Regions from separate parts of the Streptomyces sp. NPDC028305 genome, predicted to be linked through region 1. Evidence: riboswitches for the same ligand, from Rfam matches in the RefSeq annotation. Region 1 holds a riboswitch; each other region holds the start of a gene.

The links. Region 1 has a riboswitch for cobalamin ahead of ACZ4WQ_RS43375 (CbtB domain-containing protein). Riboswitches for the same ligand answer to the same signal wherever they lie in the genome.
Region 2: linked by a shared signal. The riboswitch ahead of ACZ4WQ_RS03180 (prenyltransferase/squalene oxidase repeat-containing protein) and the one ahead of ACZ4WQ_RS43375 (CbtB domain-containing protein) in region 1 are both predicted to bind cobalamin.
Region 3: linked by a shared signal. The riboswitch ahead of ACZ4WQ_RS00335 (cobalamin biosynthesis protein) and the one ahead of ACZ4WQ_RS43375 (CbtB domain-containing protein) in region 1 are both predicted to bind cobalamin.

Annotation. Positions count from the first base shown of each region.
Region 1 is NZ_JBVHTN010000013.1:47,413-55,184, forward strand. It holds gene glxA (radical copper oxidase GlxA) at 1-128, shown strand, start outside; gene ACZ4WQ_RS43370 (glycoside hydrolase family 6 protein) at 375-1,427, opposite strand; cobalamin riboswitch at 1,633-1,768, shown strand; gene ACZ4WQ_RS43375 (CbtB domain-containing protein) at 1,806-2,024, shown strand; gene ACZ4WQ_RS43380 (CbtA family protein) at 2,040-2,831, shown strand; gene ACZ4WQ_RS43385 (sortase domain-containing protein) at 2,862-3,452, opposite strand; gene ACZ4WQ_RS43390 (hypothetical protein) at 3,458-3,739, opposite strand; gene ACZ4WQ_RS43395 (HAD-IIA family hydrolase) at 3,863-4,642, opposite strand; gene ACZ4WQ_RS43400 (antitoxin) at 4,899-5,063, shown strand; gene ACZ4WQ_RS43405 (hypothetical protein) at 5,079-6,014, opposite strand; gene ACZ4WQ_RS43410 (ROK family transcriptional regulator) at 6,169-7,377, opposite strand; gene ACZ4WQ_RS43415 (Gfo/Idh/MocA family protein) at 7,445-7,772, shown strand, end outside.
Region 2 is NZ_JBVHTN010000001.1:693,564-701,335, forward strand. It holds gene ACZ4WQ_RS03155 (RraA family protein) at 1-39, opposite strand, end outside; gene ACZ4WQ_RS03160 (LppP/LprE family lipoprotein) at 111-2,375, opposite strand; gene ACZ4WQ_RS03165 (hypothetical protein) at 2,410-3,756, opposite strand; gene ACZ4WQ_RS03170 (TetR/AcrR family transcriptional regulator) at 3,910-4,662, shown strand; gene ACZ4WQ_RS03175 (DUF5984 family protein) at 4,634-5,434, opposite strand; cobalamin riboswitch at 5,536-5,661, shown strand; gene ACZ4WQ_RS03180 (prenyltransferase/squalene oxidase repeat-containing protein) at 5,824-7,164, shown strand; gene ACZ4WQ_RS03185 (SCO2322 family protein) at 7,326-7,772, shown strand, end outside.
Region 3 is NZ_JBVHTN010000001.1:71,358-79,129, reverse strand. It holds gene cobO (cob(I)yrinic acid a,c-diamide adenosyltransferase) at 1-337, opposite strand, end outside; gene ACZ4WQ_RS00345 (putative cobaltochelatase) at 337-2,475, opposite strand; gene ACZ4WQ_RS00340 (cobyric acid synthase) at 2,714-4,306, opposite strand; gene ACZ4WQ_RS00335 (cobalamin biosynthesis protein) at 4,303-5,385, opposite strand; cobalamin riboswitch at 5,529-5,663, opposite strand; gene ACZ4WQ_RS00330 (hypothetical protein) at 5,868-6,122, opposite strand; gene ACZ4WQ_RS00325 (inorganic phosphate transporter) at 6,135-7,406, opposite strand.

The sequences.
Region 1 (7,772 bases):
GGATCCCGAAGGACTCGTCGCTGGTCCCGCCGGGGTGGTACATGCTCACGGCGGCGGACGAGGAGGGGACTCCGTCGAAGGCGGTGTGGGTGAAGGTGCCCGCCTCGAAGGACACCCCCGAACCCTGACCGCCCCGATCCCCCGCCCGACAGCCGCGGCGCGGTGACTACGGGGCCGCCTGCGGCTGGATACTCCCCTTACCCGCCCCTTCCCGTAACCAAGGGCTTCGCCCCTGGACCCCGGGGGCCGGGGCAGTGCCCCCCCACTTGGCGGAGCCGCATATCGATGCCGCGGGAAGGGGCGGGTAAGGGGACAGCGCCGATATGCGGCTCCGCCGTGTGGCCGCGGGGACACGCCCAAGGCGGGCGTGATGACTATTTCGCGTTGCGCGCCAGGTCGAGGGCGTACCGCGGCCACCATCGGCCGGCGTGCGGGCCGCCCTTGCAGGTGCCGTCCGACTCGCCCGGACGCTTGATCCACAGATACGCGGCGACCGCGGCGTCGCCCGTGCGGACCGTGGGCGTCTCGCCCAGCGCCCGCCCCTTGGGGTTGCACCAGGCCTCGGGGTCCTCCTTGCCCGGCACCGGCCCCTTGCCGTTGCGGCTGGTGTCGATCACGAAGGGCTTTCCGCCGACCAGGGCGGAGAGCTTCCTGCCGTACACCTTGTTGTCCGCGGTGGTCTGATAGTTGGCGATGTTGAGCGCGAAGCCGTCGGCCTTCTTCAGCCCGGCGCGCCGCAGCGGCTCGGCCATCCGGCGCGGATCCTTGATCCAGTGCGGATTCCCCGCGTCCAGATAGACCTTGGTGCGGGGCAGCCCCTTGAGCTTGTCCACAGCCCCGGTCAGCAGGTCGTAACGCTCCTCGAGGAACCGCCTGGGCGTGCAGCCGTCCACCGCGTGGGGCAGTGCGTCCGGCTCCAGGATGACCGTGGCGGCCCGGTCGCCGATGCCCCTGACCGCCTTGTCCAGCCAGGCGCGATACGCGTTGCCGTCGGCGGCGCCGCCCTTCGAGTACTGGCCGCAGTCGCGGTGCGGGATGTTGTAGAAGACCAGCAGCGCGTCACGCTCCTCCGACACGGCGGCCTCGGTGAACCCCCGCGCCTGGCCCTCCGGGTCGTCCACCCCCAGCCACTCCGCGACCGGCTGCGCGGCGATCTTCTGTATCAGCTTCGCCTCGCCGGTCTCCCCCTTCCTGCGGTACTCGGCGACCTGCCGGGCCGCGGCGCCGTCCGGGTTCACCCAATACGGCACGACATTCCGGGGCCGCTGTGCGGGCCTCGCCGCCGCGATCGCCTCCTCCTCGCGATCGGAACGCCCGGAACCCGACGAGCCGAAGCAGCCGGAGAGCGTCACGAGCGACAGCAGCGCCCCCACCGCCGCCCCGGCACGGACAGATCCTCGCCGACGGCCGGTGTAACTCCCGTACATCCACTCCCCCTTGGGTGCACGCTCCGGGGGACACCCCTCAGGCCCCCGGCAGGACAAGACCGGTCGAAACCATGCTTACACACCACACCGGCCCTCACGGGGTTATCCACAGCCCTTTGCGTGAATTCGCCCGTACGGCGCGAAGCGGCCCCTCCGGGACCGGTTGACAGGTACCCGTCCGCCTGGGACTCTCCGATGCGACAAGTCAACACAACGAGACGACGGTGTACAGGAACCCGGTGCGAATCCGGGACGGTCCCGCCACTGTGACCAGGAGTCGGCGCGCGCGAACGGCGCCGCACTTCCGGGAGTCAGGAACTGGCCGTCGTTCTCCTTCCTGCTGAGGGGCGTGGAAACCCCACTAGGAGGCAACAGCGGATGTCCCTGCACACGGCACGGCACACCGACCCCGCGGCCGTCTCGGCCGCCACCGCCCACACCCGCGACTGGCTGATCGCGGCCGGCGCGGTCATCCTCGCTCTCATCGCCCTGTACGCGGTCTTCATCGACAACGGCTCGCTGATCTCGGCGACGGGCGACTATCTGCACGAGTTCTCGCACGACGGCCGGCACCTCTTCGGTGCCCCCTGCCACTGACGGGTCCGGCACCCCATGGCAGACGGTCACGTTCCCGTACTCCCCCTGCTCCGGCGTGGCCTGGCGGCGGGCGCCCTCGCGGGCCTCGCCACCGGGCTGTTCTCCCTGCTGCTGGCCGAGCCCCTGATGGACCGCGCCATCCGGCTGGAGGAAAAACGCCAGGAGAGCGAGCATTCGCACGCCGCCGCGGCCGCGGCGGTCACCCACCACGAGGAGCTGTTCTCCCGCTCCACCCAGCACTTCGGCCTCGTCGTCACCGCCGTGGTCGTCGGGCTGGCGCTCGGCGTCTTCTTCGCGGTCGCGCACGCGCTCGTCCACCGCGGATCCGACACCTCCGCACGCCCCTGGCCCCGCGCGCTCACCCTCGCGGCGGCGGGCTTCACCGGCCTCTCGCTCCTGCCAGGCCTGCGCTACCCGGCCAACCCGCCGGGCGTCGGCGACGCGGGCACGGTCGGCGACCGCCAGGCGATGTGGCTCGCCGCGGTGGCGATCGGCGTGCTCGGCATGGTGCTCGCCCGGCTGGTGCACGTCCGGCTGACGGCGGCGGGCCGCGGTCCCGCCGTGGCCCAGACGGCGGTCGCCGCGACCGTCGTCGCGGTGCTCCTCGCCCTGTTCGCCCTCCCCGACAACCCCGACCCGGTCCCCGTCGAGTCCACACTGCTCTGGGACTTCCGGATGCTCTCGTTCGCCTCGCACGCGGTGATGTGGGCGGTCCTCGGCGCCACGTTCGGCGCCCTCGGCCTCCGCGCCCTGCGCGAGCGCGGCACGACGACTCACCGGCCGGACCCGGTCCCGACCGCGGCGTAACCCTCGGGCCCGGTGGGCGGGCTTCCCCGCCTACCGGCTCCCCGTCAGATACGCCGACACCACCACCGTTCCGCCGCGCGCCCCGCCGCCCGCGAGCAGCCGCAGCTCCGCGCGGCCCCCGGCCCGCGCCGCGTACACCCGCCGCGCGTCGAACCGCGTGGCGGTGACCATCGCGACGTCCTCGACCGTGAACTCGGCCACCGTCCCGTCCGCCCGGGACACCCGCACCGCGTCGCCGCGCCTGACCCCGCCGAGGCGGCGGAGGACCCCCGCGTCGGCCGGCCCGACCAGCACCGCCGCCCCCGAGGCGCCCGGCCGCGCCCCCATCCCGTACCAGCCCCCGCTCCCGTCCCGGCCCTGGCCGGCGACCGGCGCCGCGATCCCCGCCGACTCGACGACGACGCGCCGCGCCGCCGCGGCCGGCAGCGGGTGCCACGCTCTGGGCAGCGGATGCGTGGGCGGGCGCCCCACGGCCGCCACATCCCCCGTCAACGGCACCGCTCCGCCCAGGCCCTCCGCCGCGTCATGGCCCCACAGCCACAGTCCGAGCAGCAGCGCCGCCCAGGCCACCCCCGCGATCGCCCTCGCCCGGCCGACGCCGCCGGGGCGCTTCCCGTACACCGCCGTCAGCCCGACGCCGCGGCGACCGGGCGACGGCGGCGCCGCACCGCCATCCCGGCGACGGCCAGCGCCGTGACTCCGGAGAGCACCAGGCCGTACGCCTCGGCCCCGCCGAGGCCGCGGCGCGCCGCGTCGTCGGCCGGGGCGAGGTCCGAGTGGGCGCGGTGGACATGGCCGGGGCGTGCGGGGGCGGCGTCCTCCTGGTCCGCGACGGCGGGGCCGGCGATGGCCAGGACCACCGCCGCCGCACAGACGGCCATACGGAGCGTGAGGGCGAGCGGGCGCATGGTGAAACCTCCTGATACCACCGAGGCTCACGCGCACCGCCGGAAGCCGCATCCGCTGCGGCCCCCGGCTGCTCCGTACGGGTCAGACGCGCTCCGGTACGTTGCGGCGCGTTCCGGCGGGCGTCAGATCCGCTCGACCAGGTCCGCGATGGAGTTCACGACCGTGGACGGCCGGAAGGGGTGCCGGTCGATCTCATCGGGCTGGGTGACCCCCGTGAGCACCAGGAAGGTCTCCATGCCCGCCTCGAGACCGGCCAGCACATCGGTGTCCATCCGGTCGCCGATCATGGCGCTGCTCTCGGAGTGCGCGCCGATCGCGTTCAGCCCGGCCCGCATCATGAGGGGGTTCGGCTTGCCGACGAAGTACGGCTCGGCCCCCGTCGCCTTGGTGATCAGCGCGGCCACGGAACCGGTCGCGGGCAGCGCGCCCTCCGCGGAGGGCCCGGTCTCGTCGGGGTTGGTGGCGATGAAGCGGGCGCCGTTGTCGATCAGGCGGATGGCCTTGGTGAGCGCCTCGAAGCTGTACGTACGGGTCTCGCCGAGCACCACGTAGTCCGGCTCGACGTCGGTGAGGACGTAGCCGATGTCGTGCAGGGCCGTGGTCAGCCCCGCCTCGCCGATCACATACGCCGTGCCGCCGGGCCGCTGGTCGTCCAGGAACTGCGCGGTGGCCAGCGCGGACGTCCAGATGTTGGCGACCGGCACGTCGAGGCCGATCCTGGACAGCCGGGCGTGCAGATCGCGCGGGGTGTAGATGGAGTTGTTGGTGAGCACGAGGAAGGGCTTGCCGGACTCGCGCAGCCGCTTGATGAAGGCATCGGCCCCGGGCACCGGGATGCCCTCGTGCATCAACACCCCGTCCATGTCGGTGAGCCAGGACTCGATCGGCTTGCGCTCTGCCATTGCGGACTCTCCTGCCATGCGCCAGTAACGCGTGAGTGGGGACACCGGCCGCGCCACTGCGAGCGGTGCCGACGAGCCAAGCGTAGTCAGCCGGGCCCGGAGCGGACCGCCCCGGTCCCCTTCTGACCTCGGCAGACCCGCCCGCGGGGGCCGCGGCGGGCGGCCCGGCGCGACAGGGCCGGGCGGGCGGCCGATCCTGTTGGTGAGGGGCCGCGTTCCGACGGGCCTCTTCCGCTCCCCCGCGAAGGAGATTCAGATGGGCATCAAGGACAAGCTCAAGGAAGCGATCAACAAGGGCCAGGAGCGGGCGCGGCACGCCCCGCGCAAGAGCGGCAAGGGCGCCGCCGACCAGCCCCGGAGCAGCGCGGAGAAGCTGGACGAGGAGATGCGCCGCCGGGGCGGGCCGCCCCGCGGGCAGTAGCGGCCGCGCCGCGCCTCACCGCCTCAGCCGCCGGGCCTTGACCAGCAGCGCGGTGCCGGTGAGGACGAGCGCGCCGCTGACGACGGCGAGCCGGAGGAGCACGGGGCCCCGGCCCGTCGCGGCGAGTTCCGGCGGCAGATGGTCGCGACTGCTGCCCTCGCCGCGCGGGCCGGTGCCGCCGGAGGCCTCCTCGCGGGTGCCCACGGTGCGCCCGTCGGCGCCGGTCCTCTGATCGGCGCCGGGCTCGCGGTCGGCAGGGGGCCCGTCGGTGCGGGGCGCGCCGGTACGGGCCCCCTCCGTCTCGCCCGTCTCGCCCGTCTCCTCCGCCCCCGCGCCCCTCGCGTCCCTCGCGCCCTCGACGCTGAAGTCGTAGTCGTCGGACTGGCCGACCCAGTCCCCGTCGTCCGCGCGGCGCTGCATGGTGATGACGTTCGCGGTGACGGGGCCGGCCGGGGCGGCGCCGGTGAAGCGGGACCGCACCGCCACCTTCACGCTCCCGTGCGCGGGGACGGTGAACCCCTGGAAGGGGACGTCGAAGACCCCGATGTTCTCGTCCTCGTCGGTGATCTCGAAGGAGACGGGCCGCCATCTGCCGCCCTCGTCGGGGTCCAGGAACTCCATCCGGATGTGGCGGGGCCGCAGCGCGTGCCCGCGGTCGACGAGGATCGCGATGGGGTGGATGGCGCGGCACTCGGCGCCCGTGGTGTTGCTCAGCTCCAGGTGCCAGGCGCGCCAGCCGCCGCCCCGCGCGTACCGGGCCGGCCCACCGTACAGCCGGGCGTCGATCGGGAAGTCGGCGCTCCCCCGCCGCCCGCAGAAGGGCACGGACGCGGACTCCGGCACGGACGCGGCGGCTTCCGGGGCGGGCCCGCACCACAGGACCGGCGAGGCGAGCGCGAGCACGGCGGCGGACTGGGCGGCTCGGACGGCGAGGGTGGAGGGCGAGCGCATGGGCGACCTCTGCGGCGGTGGTTTCCCGAGTGCCCTGCTGCATTCCACCCCGGGCGAGCGACACGCGGCGGCCCGGGCGGATTACCTCCGTTCGGCGGTCGGCGATTCCCCCGTTCAGCCCATCGCACCGTCCCCCTTTCAGATCATCGGCCGGTCACCCCACCGCGAACAATGGCGCCAGCACCAGCTGTGCCGCGCCCTCCACGACCGCCCCGCCTCCCCGGCCGACCACCTCCACCGGGACCGTACGCCCGCCCGCCCGCGCCGCGTCCGCGGCGAGCGTCTCGGCGACGCCGCGCGCGTACGGCTCGGGCGCGGCCAGCACGACGCGGCCGCCGAGCAGCACCCGGTCGATGTCGAGCAGCCGTACGAGGTTGGCGGCGCCGACGCCGAGCAGGCGCGCCGCCCGGGCCGGGTCGCCGTCCGCGACCGCGGCCAGGCACAGCGCCTCCAGGCAGCCGCGGTTGCCGCAGCCGCAGGGCGGCCCGTCCAGCTGGATCACCTGGTGTCCGAACTCCCCGGCGCCGGTGCGGGCCCCTCGGTGGACGGCCCCGCCGAGGACGAGACCGGCGCCCAGCCCGGTGCCGAGGTGCAGATACGCGAACGACTCGGGCGCCAACGCGCCGGGCGCGAACGACCCGGCGGCGGACCGCTGCCGGGCGCGGCCCACGGTGAGCCCCAGGGCGGCGGCGTTGGTGTCCTTGTCGAGGACGACGGGCAGGCCGAGCCGCGCGGCGAGCGCGTCCCGCAGCGGGAGCCCGTCCCAGTGGGGGAAGCCGGTGACGCGGCGCAGCACCCCGGAGCCGTGGTCGAGCGGTCCGGGCGCGGCGACCCCGACCCCGAGCAGCCCGTCGCGGCCGCCGTCGGCCCCGGCGAGCAGCGCCTCGACCTCGTCGGCGGCCACGGCGACCGCCTCCGCGGCCCCCGCGCCGAAGTCGAAGGGGGCCGTGCGCCGGGCGATCGGCGCGCCCGCGAGGTCGACCAGGACGGCCGTCAGCTCATCGCGGTCCAGATGCAGCCCGACCGCCCGCCGCGCGCCCGGGACCAGCCGCAGGACCGCGGGCGGCTTGCCGCCGGTGGACGCCCGGCGGCCCGCCTCGGCGGCCAGCCCGTCCGCCCGCAGCCGGGCCGTGATCTTGCTGACGGCCTGCGGGGTCAGCCCGGTCTGCGCGGCCAGCTCGAGCCGGCTGACCCCGCCCTCGCCCGCGTCGCGCAGCAGGCCGAGGACGAGGGCCGCGTTGTGCCCGCGCAGAGCGGACAGATTGGCTCCCGGCCCGGGGTTGGCTCCCGGCCCAGAGTTGGCTCCCGGCCCGGGGTTGGCTCCGGGCCCGGGTTCGGCTCCGGGCCCGGCCGCCGAGGACATCGCGCTGTTCACGGCACCATTGTGGCCCGCGCTTGCGCTTCCGCAACACTGTTGTCAAAGTGGTTCCATGGCTGACACCGGCACCGGCACCCCTGGCTCCACCCCCGCGCGCGTCGCCCTCATCGGCTTCGGTCTGGCGGGCTCCGTCTTCCACGCCCCCCTCATCGCCGCCACCGACGGCCTCGTCCTCGACACCGTGGTCACCTCCAGCCCGGAGCGGCAGCGGCAGGCCGCCGACGAGTACCCCGGGGTGCGCCTCGCCGACTCCGCCGACGAGCTGTGGGCGCGCGCCGGCGAGCTGGACCTGGTCGTCATCGCCTCCCCCAACCGCACCCACGTCCCCCTCGCCCGCGCCGCCCTGGAGGCCGGGCTGCCGGTCGTCGTCGACAAGCCGC
Region 2 (7,772 bases), on a different contig from region 1:
GGTCGGGGGGATGCTGCGGAAGTCGCTGGCGTCGGCCATGGTCTGCCTTCTTTCGCGGGCGGGGGACGGCCCGCCGGACCGTCCCCCGCCATGATCTCCCACGACGGTGGTCAACGGACCGGCTCGTTGTGCGGCGTGAAGTCCTCCAGGGACGGGGTGGACGCCAGCGCCCCACCGCTCCAGCGGACCTGGTTACGGGCGGTGCCGCCCGAGGGGCAGCAGCTCGGGTCGCTGTCCTTGAAGATGGGGCGGGCCAGGGTCACCGTTCTGCCGTCCTGCGCTTCGATGGTCATCGCCCCTGGTCCGCTCGCCTGGCCCACGAAGCGGTTTCCGTGGAAGAAGAACACGGCCGCGCAGTTTCCGTCGTAGCTGCCCGTGCACATCGCCCTGACGGCGCGCAGCGGGCCGGGGAGAGCGCCGAGCTCGTCGGCTGTGATCTCGGGGGTGTAGTTCGCGTTCTTCATCAGCCGCAGGGCGGCGGCCGCGTCCAGCTTGTCCTGGCTCACAGTTGGTTGCCCGGTGCAGCCGACGAAGGAGAGCAGCGCGGCCGGGGGCTTCATCCTGCGGAGGGTTTCGCAGTCACGGAGCCAGTCGGGGTCGTACGGGTCGTCCATGACGGGCAGCAGATGAACGGCGGGGTAGAAGTGGCGGGCGTTGCGCTTGAAGACGCTGATCGTCACGAAGTCCGAGGCCGGTTCGTCGGACCAGGTGACGGCCGCCCATCCGGGCCAGCACGTCGACTGGCCCAGATGCGCCTCCGTGTCGTACTTGGCGATGGCCTCGAGCTCTGTCTTCATCCACGACCGGGAGGGGCAGGCCACCGCCTTGTCGGGGTCGGCCTTCTTCACCTTGGCCTTGACTTCGCCCGGGGCCGACTCCCAGATGGTGGTGGGTTTGGCGATCGGGAACGAGACGTCGATGCTGCGGGGCGGGGGAAGGTTGGGATCAAGGCCGAGGTTGCCCGGACCGAGGCTCATACTGACCGTCACTTCCGGAAGGAACTTGACCTTGGCCGAGTCATGGATGACATCGATCCTGCCGTCAAAGACCAGTGCCGTTTCCAGGTCGATCCCGGCCACCAGGACTTCGATCACGGGGCTCACCTTCAGGCTGATCCGGACGCCGAGCTTTGCCCTCGCCCCCAGTCCGGCCGCCGAAGGCATTTTGCCCGTGGCCTTCGGAGGCCAGCCGGTGGCGCGGGCCGACGGCTTCCGGAGGAGGTTCAGCTGCGTGCTCCCCCGATAGTCCAGGGGACTCTCGATTTCAAGCTTCGCCCCCGCATCGCCCTTGATCTTCCCGTTGAGATAGATGGCGACCTCGGGGTCCAGGTTGAAGTACCCGACCTTGAGGAGCTTCGCGGTGACGTGGGGCACCCGAAACTTCGCGAATTCCCAGTCGAAGCCGCATGACGCGCCCACCGGCGAGCCCAGGGTCAGTTTGTGTCTCTGCTGCACCTGGACGTTCATACGGGCCCAGGCCCCGTCTTGCCGGTTCCAGCCGAAATCGGAACCCGCCATACCGAATTTCAGCGGACCGTGCTCATATTTGACGAGCGCCAGCGAGCCGCTGCATTTCATATTGGAGAGCGCGCCCTTCCCTCTCCAGGTGTCCACGCCGATGGAAACTTCGGGCTGAAAACCCTCAGGGTCGGGACTGGACGACGCGGGCGCCTGCGGCATTTGATACGACGCGGGCTGCATCTCGGTCTTCGTTCCGCGTGCGGAGTCCGGCGGGTCCTCGACCCGCAGCACGGCCTTGGGCATCGCCTGCTGAAGCGTGGCGTCCTTGGTCCGGACGACGATCCGGTCCTTCTCCCGGGTCACCCCGCGCACCTCGCGCACCAGCCCCCGCGGCGTCCGCTCGCTCTCCGCGGCGACGACGAAGTCGCCCTTCTTCAGCTTGCGCGCCGTCGCCGAGCCCGCGGCGAAGACCAGCTCCGACGTGCCGGGGCGCTTGAGGAGTCCGGAGTCGGCGGAGTCCGGGGCACTCAGGACCGTGGTCCTCTCGGAGAGGGCCACGGCGTAATCGATCACCGCCCGCTCGGTTTCGCCGCCGTCCACCGTCCAGGTCGTGGTCTCGTCCGCCGTGTAGTAGACGTTTCCCTTCGCGTGACTGGCCTTCGCCGTGATGCGGTAATCACCGGGATCGACGGAGAACGTCTTGTCGCTCGTCAGCTCTTCGCTGAACCCGTTCGCCCCGCTGATGTGGAGAGCGAAACGCGCTTTGGCGGGAAGGCCCGTGACCTTGACGGCCAGTTTTCCCGGTCGGCTGGCCGCCATCTGCCACGCGGTCAGCAGGCCGGCCGCGACGGCCAGCGCGATCCCGACCGACAACAACACCCGCAACGACCGCCCGCGCGGCCACCATTTCGACATTCGATGCCCCCGTTGTGCTCTGCTCGCGCGCCGACTACTGGAAATCGCCGGTCTGGAAGTTTCCGCGGAGCACGAAGTCGTCCCCCACCCCCTGCGGGAGCGGTCCCAACTCCTCCGGCCTCCCGGGCGACGTCAAGCCGGCCCGATACAGCTTGATGTCGCCGTCGTCCAGGACCTCTTTCGATGCGATGTAGAGGTACTGACGATCCGTGGACAGGGCCACGGAAAGAATCTTGTTGTCCGTCTCGGGGGCGATCTCCGCCTTCACCTCGGCCGCCAGCGGGCCGTCGGGCTTTTCCCCCAGCTCGCTCGCGTCGGCCCGCACGGTGAAGAAGGTGGACGCCTCCTCGCAGAGGACGTCGTCGGCGTTGATCCAGGCCACGGGGTCGCAGTCGCGCACATCGCCGCCGTCGCGCACGACCATCTGGTCGGTGGGGTCGCCGAAGACCGTGTCGTCGTCGAGCCGGTCCATGTGGGGAGCCAGGAGATCGAGGTCGAACCCGTCATACGAGTCGATGCCGTCGATGATTTTGCCGGGGGAGACGGCGAACTTCCCGCTCGGGTGAATGAGGCGCGGACAGGTGACGGCCGTCGAGTTCACCGGGCGGTAGAAGCCATCGTTCCCGGATCGCTCGTCATGGCAGGCCTTGCTGATCGGGTGCCGGGTCAGACGGCCGCTCTCATCCGCCGAGTAGTACACCTGCTCGTCCCGCAGGAACCACAGCGATCCGTCCGGGGCGAATCCGGGGAACCCGTCGGAGTGCGTCTCCGGGCTGTAGCCCCCTTTCTGTGCGGCCTCGGTGATGTCCGTGAACTCCCCCGTGGCCAGGTCCAGCCACCCCACATGCGAGGACGTGAGGGCGCCCACCTCGTCCGTGACCACCTCGACCGCGACGCGCCGGCCGTCCGGGGAGACCGGGCTGACCCCCAGGTCCGCCGCACTCTTGCCGTACTGCGGCTTTCCGCAGAGGCTGCGCACGAACGCCCGATCCGCGTCCCCCTCCTCGGCGATCTCGGCTAGCCGGGCCAACAGCGGCTCCTCGGAGTACGTGGCGACGCGCTTGCTGAACGTGGCGTCGAAGGCCGCTACCTGCTCACCCTTGCCGTCATCGTCGTCCCAGCAGATCACCGGCCCGGTGGCCGAGGTCACACGGGAGAGGTCTCGCATCGCCGCGGCGAGCCCGGATCCCTCCGCTTCCGCCGAATCCGTCACGTCCGCCCCGGACTTGCGCCCACTGCCGTCCGAGGCGCCGGATCGCCCGGAGCCGCCCTTTCCCGGGTCGTCGGACGCGCCGCACGCGGTCACGCCTCCCACCGCGAGCACGGTCGCCGCCGCCACCGCGACCCACCCACGCACCCCGGGCGCATACGCCTTACTCACTCAGCTCTCCGCCTTCCCCCGAACGTGACTGCCCTTAGAAGCGAGAATAGTATTAACCATGCAACGCACCTTCACGGCAAGTCGGTTGCCCCGTGCGCCCGACCGCCGATGAAGGATCATTGGGGCGCACCCCACCACGACAAGGAGGCGACGGTGTCCGGCACAGACGGAGACGGAGGCGAGCGCGCGGCAGGGCTGACGCGGCGGGAGCGGCTGCGCGTGGAGCTGGAGCGCGATGTCAGGGCCGCCGCCCGCCGGATCACCGCCGCGGAGGGCATCGAGGGGCTCACCGTCGCCGCCGTGGCCCGCAGCGTCGGCGTGACCTCACCCGCCCTCTACCGCTACTTCGAGGGCAGGAACGGGCTCATCCGCGCCGTCTACGACGACGTCACCACGGAGTTCATCCAGACCGTCGACCATGCGGTGGGCCGCCAAGACCCCGATGACGTCAGCGCGCAGCTGCACGCCGCCACCCGTGCCGTGCTGGACTGGTCCGTGGCCAACCCGGCGGAGTTCAACCTGCTCATGGGCGCCGGCTACCCCTCGGCGGCCAAAACCGCGGACGACATCCCGCAGGTCATATCGCGTGAGCTGGGCGGGGTGTTCGGACGGGGATTCACCCGGCTGTGGCGCGAGGGGAGGCTGGCCTGCCCTGCGGACGACGAGCTCGATCCGGCGCTGGTGGCCCAACTGCGGACCTACCGCAAGGTCATCGGCCTCGAAGTGCCCCTCGGCGTCGCGTTCCTGATGCTCACCTGCTGGCGCCAGATCTACGGCATGCTCTGCCTGGCCGTCTACGGCCATCTGTCCTACGCCCTGGACGACCCGGTGCCGCTGTTCGAAGACATGATGGACCGCCTGCTCGGCCTCCTGGGCCTCACCCGCAGCCCCGGCCTGGTGATCTGAGCAGCGCCACCGCGCCCGCCCGTACGGCGGCCCAGTCGGTGGCGTACTCGTACTCCCGGGTCCGCCGCAGCCACCCCGCGCGGTCCTGGTGCTCGCGGCGCAGCTGCTCCAGGTCCAGCTCGACGCCCGGCGGCGGCCCCGCGGCCGCCAGCTCGCCGATCCGCTGTTCCATGGCCTCCAGCAGCGCACGGTCGAGCTCGGCCACGGCGGCGACGAAGGCGCTGGTCGGCACGGTCACCCGGCCCGTGGCCGGCGCGGTGAACTCGATCTCGTCCTCGGGATCCGGCTGATGCGTCCAGCTGACGTTCATGACGTCCTCCATGGCGTCGTCGTCCCCGGCGACGGTCCGCCAGCAGCGGATGTCCGGCGCTACGCGCAGATACCCCGTGTTAAGGGTGCGGCCGCCGTGCCACTGCGCGGCCGCCTCGGCCTCCAGGGTCTCCTCCCAGCGCCAGTCGGAGGAGTCGCGGGCCACGAAGGCGGCCAGGTCCTCGGGTACGGGCTCGAGCGCCGCGGGCAGGAGCGCGAGCAGGTCCTCCCAGAGCCGGACCACGTAGTAGTCCACGTACGGGTGGGACGGGCCGTCCCCGCCGCCCCGCAGCCGCCGCACCGTGCGCTCGGAGTAGCGCAGCAGCTCATGCTCGCCGAGGTCGATGACGTACCAGCCGTCGGTCAGCCCGAACCAGTGCAGTACGGGACGCTCGCGCCGCCCCCACGGCCGCACCTGCTCCAAGGGGGTCAGGCCGAAACGGAACCGGATGTCCTGATCCATAGGGAGAGTATGGGCCCGCCCTACAGCCCGCCTCCCAGCCCACCCCCAAGGGCCCGACCGCCGTGGTCCGGCCCCGGTGGGCGCCGGATAAGGTATGCGTGAAAACTTCATCCGCGTCCGATCGGGGGAAGCCGGTGAGATTCCGGCGCTGACCCGCAACCGTGAGTACGGGCTGTGTGCCGCAGGGCGTACGAGCCGGGACACCTGGTCGGGCGCACCGCAGGCTCCCGCCGCCGGCCCGCCCGGCGGCGGCACCGTCGAGGTATGCGGAGCTGAGCCCGGTGTCATCGCGTTCGCACGTCCCTCGGCGTGCGGGGTGGTCGGCCGTGCGCGGCCGCGTACCGCTGCCCAGCCACCGCCGAGACCCCCGACCGAGAGGCACCGTCGCCATGAACGTACGCCGCAGCGCCACGGCTCTGGCCGCCCTGGCCGCCCTGTGCACGGCCGCCGCCCCCGCCGCGTTCGCCGACGCCTCGCCCTCGCCCAAGCCGTCCGGCTCGGCGGCGCTGCCCAAGGGGCTGTACGGCGCCAAGGACCCGAAGTTCGACGGGGTGTGGCGGCAGTCGCTCGCGCTGCTGGCGCAGGACGCGGTCGGGGTCACCCCGGCGAGATCGGCCATCGACTGGCTGGCCGGCCAGCAGTGCGAGGACGGCGGCTTCGCCGCGTACCGGGCCGACGCCTCCGCCGCGTGCGACCCGAAGAAGGGCGAGTTCACCGACGCGACAGCGGCGGCGGTACAGGCGCTGGCCGCGGTCGGTGGGCGCAGCGCCGCGGTCGAGAAGGGCGTCGGCTGGCTGAAGGAGAGCCAGAACGACGACGGCGGCTGGGGCATGAACCCGGGCAGCCCGAGCGACGCCAACTCCACCTCCGCCGCCGTCGGCGCCTTCGCCGCCGCGGGCCAGGACCCGAAGCAGGTGAAGTCGGCCAAGGGCGGCCGGACGCCGTACGACGTGCTGCTCGGCCTCCAGCTGGGGTGTGATGCGAAGGAGGGGCAGCGCGGGGCGTTCGCGTATACGGCGGACAAGGGCAAGCCGGTCGCGAACGACCTGGCGACGACGGCCGCCGCGCTGGCCACCGAGGGCAAGGGCTGGGTCTTCGAGCCCGCGGGCAAGGACGCCGGCAAGGCCCCGGAGCCGCTGGACTGCGGCTCGGGCAGCAAGGACGGCAAGGACGACAAGAGCGACAAGAGCGGGAGCGCCAAGCCGGCCAAGGTGACCGAGGCCGCGCGGGCCGCCGCCGCGTATCTGGCGGACACCATGGCCGGGCACGGCAGCCATCTGCTGTCCGCGATGCCCGGCGCCGAGGACCAGCCCGACTTCGGCGGCACGGCGGACGCGATAGTAGCCCTGGCCGCCGGGGAGCACAGCGCGACCGCGGCGAAGCCCCTCCAGTGGCTCCAGAACGAGAAGAACGGCGCGCTGGCGTGGGCGAAGGGCGACCCGGGGGCGCTGGCCAAGCTGGTCCTCGCGGCGCACGCGGCCGGGGCGGATCCGCGCAGCTTCGGCGGCGTCGACCTCGTCCAGCAGCTGAACGCCACCGGCCCGAAGCCGGAGTCGGTCTCCGCGTCCGGGTCGCAGGCGGACTCGGATGAGGGCAAGGACAAGGACGGGGAGAAGAAGGACGACGACAAGGGGGGTGTCGGCGGCGTCTGGTGGACGGTGGGCGTCTTCGCGGTGGCCGGCATCGGCATCGGCTTCCTGCTGAGCGGCCGGAAGAAGCAGCAGCTCTGATGGGGCTGCCTCCCGCCGAGCGACCCGAACCCGCGCCGGCGGCCCCAAGGTCATCGGCCGACCAGCCGGAGCAGCGGGAGCCCGCTCGCCCTGCGCCGCGGTTCGCCGCCGCGCGTCCGTCCCGCGCCGCCCTCGCCTTCTGCGCCGTGTTCGTGTCCACGATGGTGTCCGCGCTCGCCCTCGGCGCCTCCCCCGCGCAGGCCGCGGGCTACCGCTACTGGTCGTTCTGGCAGCGGGAGCGGGGCGAGGACGGCTGGACGTACGCCACGCAGGGGCCCGCCACGGCCCGGCCGGGCGACGGCGACACGGTCGGGTTCCGGTTCGCGGTGAGCGAGGACTCGGGGGACGCGACCCGGCCGCGCAGCTCGGCCGGGTTCGAGACGGTGTGCGCGGACACCCCCGCGAAGGGCGGCACCAAACGCGTCGCCGTGGTCCTCGACTTCGGCACCGCCGCCGACGCCCCCGACCACCGCACCCCGCCCGAGCCCCGCACGGAGTGCGCGCGGGTCGGCGAGGACGCGAGCGCCGGGGACGCGCTGGCGGCCGTCGCCAAGCCGCTGCGCTACAACTCCGCCGCCCTGCTGTGCGCCATCGCCGGTTACCCCGCC
Region 3 (7,772 bases), on a different contig from region 1:
CCTCGCGCGCCGCCTCCTCGCTGGAGATGGCGTCCTGCTGACCGCGCTGGAGCCACGACCAGCCCTCGCCCATCTTGTGCCATGCGACCGTCCCCCCTTCTCCCGACTCGCCGAGGACGCGCAGCGCCCGCTCCTCGCCGACCCGCCACTTCGCCGACTTCACAAACTGAAATACACCGACCGGCCATCCTTGGTTCCACGCCCGCAGCGCCAGTCCGAACGCGGCCGTCGACTTCCCCTTGCCGACGCCCGTGTGCACAAGCACCAGCGGCCGGTTGCGGCGCTGCCGGGTGGTCAGCCCGTCGTCGGGCACGACGGTCGGTTGTCCCTGCGGCATCAGGCGGCCCTCCATGTCTTTCGCGCGGTTCGTGCGGTTCGTGCGGTTCGTGTATCGGGTGCGGTGCGGACGTCGCGCACCAGCGCGCTCATGCTGTCGGCGCGCAGTTCGTCGAGCGTCACCGGCGTGCCGCGCAGTTCGCGGGCCAGCGCGCCCGCCAGGCCCAGCCGGACGGGCCCCGACTCGCAGTCCACCACCACCGAGGCGACCCCGTCGTCGGCCAGCAGCCGCGCCGCGCGCCCGGCCCTGGCCACCGGGTCCGGTCCGCCCGTGGCCCGCCCGTCCGTCACCACGACCAGCAGCGGACGGCGCGACGGGTCCCGCAGCCGCTCGATCCGCAGCACCTCGCGGGCCTTCAGCAGCCCGGCGGCCAGCGGGGTGCGCCCGCCGGTCGGCAGCCTCTCCAGCCGGGCCGCGCCCGCGTCCACCGACGAGGTGGGCGGCAGCGTCAGGGCGGCTTCCGCTCCCCGGAAGGTGATCAGGCCGACTTTGTCCCGCCGCTGGTAGGCGTCCAACAGCAGCGACAGCACGGCGCCCTTGACGGCGCTCATGCGCTTCCGCGCGGCCATCGACCCCGAGGCGTCCACCACGAACAGCACCAGGTTGCCCTCGCGCCCCTCGCGCACCGCCTCCCGCAGGTCGTCACGGCGCACGACGAGACCCGGGCCCTGGCGTCCGCGTGCGCGCTGGTGCGGAGCGGCCGCCCGTACGGTCGCCGACAGGTGCAGCTTGGCCAGCGTCCCGCGCGGGCGGCGAGCGCCGGTGGTGCGGCCGTGGGCCGTGCGGGCGCGCGACCGCCGTCCCGCCGCGCCCTCGCCGAGCCCCGGCACGTCGAGCCGCCGCGTCCGGAACGGCTCGGCCGCGCCGACGGCGGCGCGTTCGCCGCCGGGCCCGGCGGCGTTGGCACCGGGCGTCTCGCCCGCGGCCTCCGGACCGTCGGAGCCCGTGCGCTGTTCCGGGACGGAGGGCCCGGTCTGCGGCGGCGCCTGCTCCGGCGCGCCCTGCGGCGGCTGTCCGCCGCCCGGCCCGCCCGGCCCGCCCGGTCCCTCGTCTGGTCCGTCCGGCCCTTCCTGCCCCTCGGGCCCGTCGCCCGGATCCGGGTCCGGTTCCGGGTCGTCGTCCGCGCCGCCGGACTCGCGCAGCACCTCGTCGAGCTTGTCCTCGTCCAGTCCCGGCGCGTCGAACGGCGCCCGCCGGCGCCGGTGCGGCAGCGACAGCAGCGCGGCCTGCCGCACGTCCTCGGCGGTCACCTCCGTACGCCCCGCCCACGCCGCCAGCGCCGTCGCCGTTCGCGCCGTCACGATGTCCGCGCGCATCCCGTCCACCTCGAACGCCGCGCACACCGCCGCGATCTGCCGCAGCGCGCCGTCGCCCAGGCGCACGTGCGGCAGCAGGGCGCGCGCCGCCGCGACGCGCTCCCGCAGCGTGCCCTCCTCGTCGGCCCAGCGCACGGCGAAGGCGGCCGGATCCTCGTCGTACGCCAGCCGTCGCCGCACCACCTCGACCCGCTCGTCGGTGTCCCGCGACGCCGCGACCTCTACCGTGAGGCCGAAGCGGTCCAGCAACTGGGGCCGCAGCTCGCCCTCTTCGGGGTTCATGGTGCCCACCAGCAGAAAGCGCGCCGCGTGCCGTACGGACACGCCCTCGCGCTCCACATAGGAGGCGCCCATGGCCGCCGCGTCGAGCAGCAGGTCGATCAGGTGGTCGTGCAGCAGGTTGACCTCGTCGACGTAGAGCACGCCGCGATGCGCGTCGGCCAGCAGGCCCGGCTCGAACGCCTTCACCCCGTCTGAGAGAGCCCGCTCGATGTCCAGCGCCCCGACCAGCCGGTCCTCGGAGGCGCCGACCGGCAGCTCGACCATCCGGGCGGGCCGGAGGGTGCCGCTGCCCGGCTCGTGCGGGCCGTCCGGGCAGCGTGGGTCGGGCGCGGCGGGGTCGCAGGAGAAGCGGCAGCCGGGCACCACGTCGATGCCGGGCAGCAGGGCGGCCAGCGCCCGCACCGCCGTCGACTTCGCGGTGCCCTTCTCGCCCCGCACCAGCACCCCGCCCACGGCCGGTGACACGGCGTTGAGCAGAAGCGCCAGCCGCAGGTCGGCCATCCCGACGAGCGCGGTGAAGGGGTAGGGGGCGGCGGTCATACGGGGGTTCCTCCTGCGGTGAGGGGGCGATGGCGGCGTGGGCGGAGGCGGGTGGCCCGGGGTTTGTTCCCCTCCCCGCCCCTTCCCGATCCGGGGGCGAGCCCCCGGGCCCCCGGGCCATGGGGGGCGGTCGCGACGGGGCGTCGGCGGTGGCGGTCGAGTGCCGTGCCCCGCGCAGCCGGGCCCGCGGCGGCGGGGGCGGTGCGTCCGTTGGGGGGCTTGGTGGCCGTTGTGGGGGTCACCGGGGCTCCTGCGGGAACGGTGGGGCGCCCGGTGGGACGAACGGCAGTCCCTCCGGGACGCCGTTCTCGATGAGCCGCAGCAGCGCGTCCGTGTCCGCGTGTTCCTCGATCAGGTCGCCGAGGCGGTCCAGCTGTTCCTCGCGCAGCTCCCCGAAGCAGGTGTCGGGCGCCGGGACGAACGCCCGGCCCGCCGCGTCCGCGACCCGTCGCAGGAAGGCGCGCCGGAAGCCGTCGCTCTCCAGCGAGCCGTGCCAGTGCGTGCCCCACACCGAGCCCACCCGGCAGCCGTCCAGGAAGGGCTCGTCCGCGCCGTCCAGCAACTCGGCGACCCCGTGGTGGATCTCGTAGCCCTCCACCCGCTCGCCGAGCGCCTCGCCGACCGGCCGCGCCAGGGTCTTGTGCACCGCGAACCGCACCCGTACGGGCAGCAGCCCCAGCCCCTCGACCGTCCCGGCCCGCGACTCGACCTCGTCCTCGATGCGCTCGCCGAGCATCTGGAAGCCGCCGCAGATGCCCAGCACCGGGCGGCCCTCGGCGGCCCGCCGCGCGATCGCCGCCGCCAGCCCGCGCTCGCGCAGCCACTCCAGGGCCCGTACGGTCCCGCGGGTGCCGGGCAGCACCACCAGGTCGGCGTCGGTCAGCTCCTCCGGCCGGTCCACGAACCGCACGACCACGCCCGGCTCCGCGGCCAGCGCGTCCACGTCCGTGAAGTTCGACATGAGCGGCACCGCGGCGACCGCGACCCGCAGGATGTCCGCGCCGTGCGGCGGCGCGACGACGCTCTCGCGCACCGTCCCGCGCAGCGAGACACGCAGGCCGTCCTCCTCGTCGATGCCGAGCCCGTGCGCGTACGGCAGCACGCCCATGGTCGGGCGGCCGGTCAGGCCGCGCAGCATCTCCAGGCCCGGCTCCAGCAGGGTCACATCGCCGCGGAACTTGTTCACCAGATAGCCCGCGACGAGCCGCTGGTCGGCCTCGGAGAGCAGCGCGGTCGTGCCGAAGAACGACGCGAAGACGCCGCCGCGGTCGATGTCCCCGACCACGACGACCGGCAGCCGGGCGGCCCGGGCGAGACCCAGGTTGACGATGTCGGTGCGGCGCAGGTTGATTTCGGCGGGGCTGCCCGCGCCCTCGCAGATCACCGCGTCGTGTGTGCGCCGCAGCTCGGCCAGGCACTCGGTGACGGTGCCCAGCAGCGTCTCCTGGCGCCCTGAGTGCTGCTTTTCCCCGGGGGACGCCCCCCCAGACCCCCCGAAATACCCGCGCGCGCTCAGCTCGCCCACCGGCCTGCCCAGCAGCACCACCTGGCTGCTGCGGTCGCTGCCCGGCTTGAGGAGCACCGGGTTCATCAGCGCGCTCGGCTCGACGCGCGCCGCCGCGGCCTGCATGGCCTGGGCGCGGCCGATCTCCGCGCCGTCGCGGGTCACGAAGGAGTTGAGCGACATGTTCTGCGCCTTGAACGGCGCGACGCTGACGCCCTTACGGCTGAGCCATCGGCAGATCCCGGCCGTGACGACGCTCTTGCCCGCGTCCGAAGTGGTGCCCGCGACGAGCAGGCCGCCGCCGCCCCTGCTGGGTATGCCGCTCATATGCCATCCCTCCCCGCGGCCGCGGGCCGCGCCGTCCTGCCCGGTCCGGGTCCGTCCGCCCGCAAGGACCGTGCCCAGCGGGCGAGCGCGCCATGTGGGGCACGGGACGGCCCCAGCGCCGCCCCCACCGCCAGCCGGGCCCCGACGGACACGCCGAGCGCCAGGGCGCCGACGCGCCGCGACAGCCGTACCGCGCGCTCGATGTCGGCGGCCTTCACCGCCCGCCCGCCGGGGTTGAGCACCGGCCGGTGCTCAACGCGGCCGCCGTACGCGAGAGTGCCGCCCAGCCGTACGCCGAGCGCGCCCGCGAACGCGGCCTCCACGGGGCCCGCGTTGGGGCTCGGATGACGGTGGCCGTCGCGGAGCCAGGCGCGCCGCGCGCCGCGCGGGTCGGGCCCGGCCAGGGTGGCCAGCGTCGCGGTGAGCCGTGCGCCGGGCCAGCCGGCGAGGTCGTCCAGCCGGGCCGCGGCCCAGCCGAACCGCCGGTAGCGCGACGACTTGTGGCCGACCATCGCGTCCAGGGTGTTGACGGCCCGGAAGCCGACCAGGCCGGGCACCCCGCCGACGGCCCCCCACACCAGCGCGCCCACGACGGCGTCCGAGGTGTTCTCGGCGACCGACTCGACGACCGCGCGCGCGATCTGCCGCTCGTCCAGCGCCTGCGGGTCGCGGCCGCACAGGTGCGGCAGCCGCCGCCGGGCGGCGTCCAGGTCCCCGGCGGCCAGCGCGCCGCCGACGGCCCGCGCCTCCCGGCCCAGCGTGGTCCCGCCGAGCACGGCCCAGGTGGCGGCGGCGGTCAGTACGGTGTGCGCGGCGCGGGAGGGGACCCCCGAGGAGTCGTTGCCCAAAGCCCGTACGGCGCGCACCGAAAGCGCGGCCCCCGCGGCCGCGCCGCCCGCGCACAGCGCGGCGTACAGGGCCCCGGATCCGCGGTGGTCGCGCCACAGCAGCCGCTCGACGGCCAGGGCGGCGCGCCCGAACGCGGCCACGGGGTGGCCGCGGCGCGGATCGCCCGTGGCGAGGTCGCCGAGGAAGCCGAGGGCGGCGCCGCACGCGTACGAGGCGTGATCGGCACCCATCGTCAGTCCGCCGTCGTGCCTCGGCGCGTCGGGGCGTGGAGTTCGGGCCGCGGGCGGGTCGGCGTCGGCGGCATGGCGGTGCCGGGCATGGCGGTATGTCCTCACTCAGGGTCCGCGCCCTGGTTCGACGTGACCGGCGGTGAGAGTCTCCTGGCTCCCGGATCCGCGCTTCTCCCGGTCTTCCAGCCTCCGTACGGAGACCGTGACTTGTGCGTGCGATGGGAGAGCGCTCCCCGGTGACAGTGGCGGGACCGCGCCGGATTCTCACCGGCTTCCTCTCCTGCCGCCGTTTGGCTCCGGAAGTCCACCATGGGCGGCGAATGGCCGTCAACTCGCGAATGCCCCGGGATGCGCGAGTGTGCCGAGGCCCACACGCGCCACGCACGCCACGGCCGCCGGGCGGGTCCGCGCTGGTCGGCGCGGCCCGGCCCGGCGGCCGTGGCTACTGCGGGAACACGGCCGAGCCGTGCGGGTTCAGGCCGTCAGGCCACGATCAGATTGATGCCGTACGCCACCGTCGCCGCGCACAGCGCGAAGCAGGCGTACGCGGCGGCGCGCGCCGGGCCGATGCCGGCGCCGGCGCCCGCCGGGGCCGCGGCGGTGTCCTGGCCCGCCTCGGCCTGCTGGGGCTTGCGGGAGGCGCCGAGGATGCCGAGGGTGAAGACGCCCACGAAGCCGACGGTCACCACGAGGCTGACGCCGAAGACCTGGCCGAGAGCCGCCCAGTCGATGCTCATCGCGTTACTTCCTTAGCTGGTGCTGCCGGTGGCGGCGGAGGCGCCGGCCGGGGTGGCGGAGGGGGAGGAGGCGGGGGAGGAGACGGGGGCGGGGGCCACCGGCCCGGCGGGCGGCGGGGCCACGGACTGGAGGGCGGCGGTGACGACGCCCACCGGCTCGGCCGGCGCCGCCCCGGCATCGGTGCTGTCGTTGACGTTGGTGTGGTCGACGGGCTTGCGGCGCGAGGCCGCCCAGATCGCGGCGCAGGCGGCGACCGCGAGCACGGCGACCGTCGTGACGCCCCAGTCGCCCTGGTCCGCCAGCAGCGCCGCGCCGCCCGCGACGAGGCCCGCGGCGGGCAGGGTGAGCACCCAGGCGAGGACCATGCGGCCCGCGGTGGACCAGCGCACCACACCGCCCTTGCGGCCGACGCCCGCGCCCATCACGGCGCCGGAGCAGACCTGGGTGGTGGAGAGGGCGAAGCCGATGTGGGAGGAGGCGAGGATGACGGTCGCGGCGCCGGTCTGGGCGGCGAAGCCCTGCGGCGGCTGGATGTCGGTGATGCCCTTGCCCATGGTGCGGATGATGCGCCAGCCGCCCAGGTACGTACCGAGCGCGATGGCCAGCCCCGCGGCGACGATGACCCACAGCGGCGGGTCGGAGTCGGGGACGATCACGCCGCCCGTGATCAGCGCCAGGGTGATCACACCCATGGTCTTCTGGGCGTCGTTGGTGCCGTGGGCGAGGGAGACCAGCGCGGCCGAGGCGATCTGCCCGGCGCGGTAGCCCTTCGCGGTGTCCTGGGGGTCGCGGTCGCGGGCCAGCCGGTAGGTGAGCCGGGTCGCGACCAGGGCGGCGACGCCGGCCACGACCGGCGCGGCCACGGCGGGGATCAGGACCTTCATGACGATCTTGTCGCTGTTGACCCCGTCCATGCCGACGGAGACCAGGGTGGCGCCGATGAGGCCGCCGAAGAGGGCGTGCGAGGAGCTGGAGGGCAGCCCGGCCAGCCAGGTCAGCAGGTTCCAGACGATCGCGCCGACCAGACCCGCGAAGATCACTTCGGGCTGGATCCCCGCGCCCTCGTCGATGATCCCTCCGGAGATCGTCTTGGCGACCTCCACGGAGAGGAACGCGCCGACGAGATTGAGGGCCGCCGACATCGCGACCGCGATCCGGGGGCTGAGAGCTCCCGTGGAGATGGTGGTGGCCATGGCGTTGGCCGTGTCGTGGAAGCCGTTCGTGAAGTCGAACACCAATGCCGTGACGATCACGATCCCAATGAGAAGCGTGATGTGTTCCATCGAACTCCTTCGTGGGGGAATGCGATCCCCGAACTTCGTGACACGGAGCGTCGCAGGATGGCTACATTCCGTGGTGCATCTTGGCCGTCGTGAGGCCACCGAGGCAGCCACGTCAGAAATCCCCTCCCAGGGGAGGGGAAGGGGTGCACACCCGGGCAATCAGTGCGACAGCCGAAGCATGCACCACGACCGTAAGGACATGGGGTGAACGGGAGGTGAACTGAGGTGGGCTCAGGGGTGACGCGCCTGCGCGAAGGCGGCGCCGATGATCCCCCGGCCCCTCCCTGATGCGTACAGGATGCCTCGCCTGCCATGATCGGCGCCCGGAGGTGAGGCATCGTGACGGAGCCGGAGACCGCACGGCCG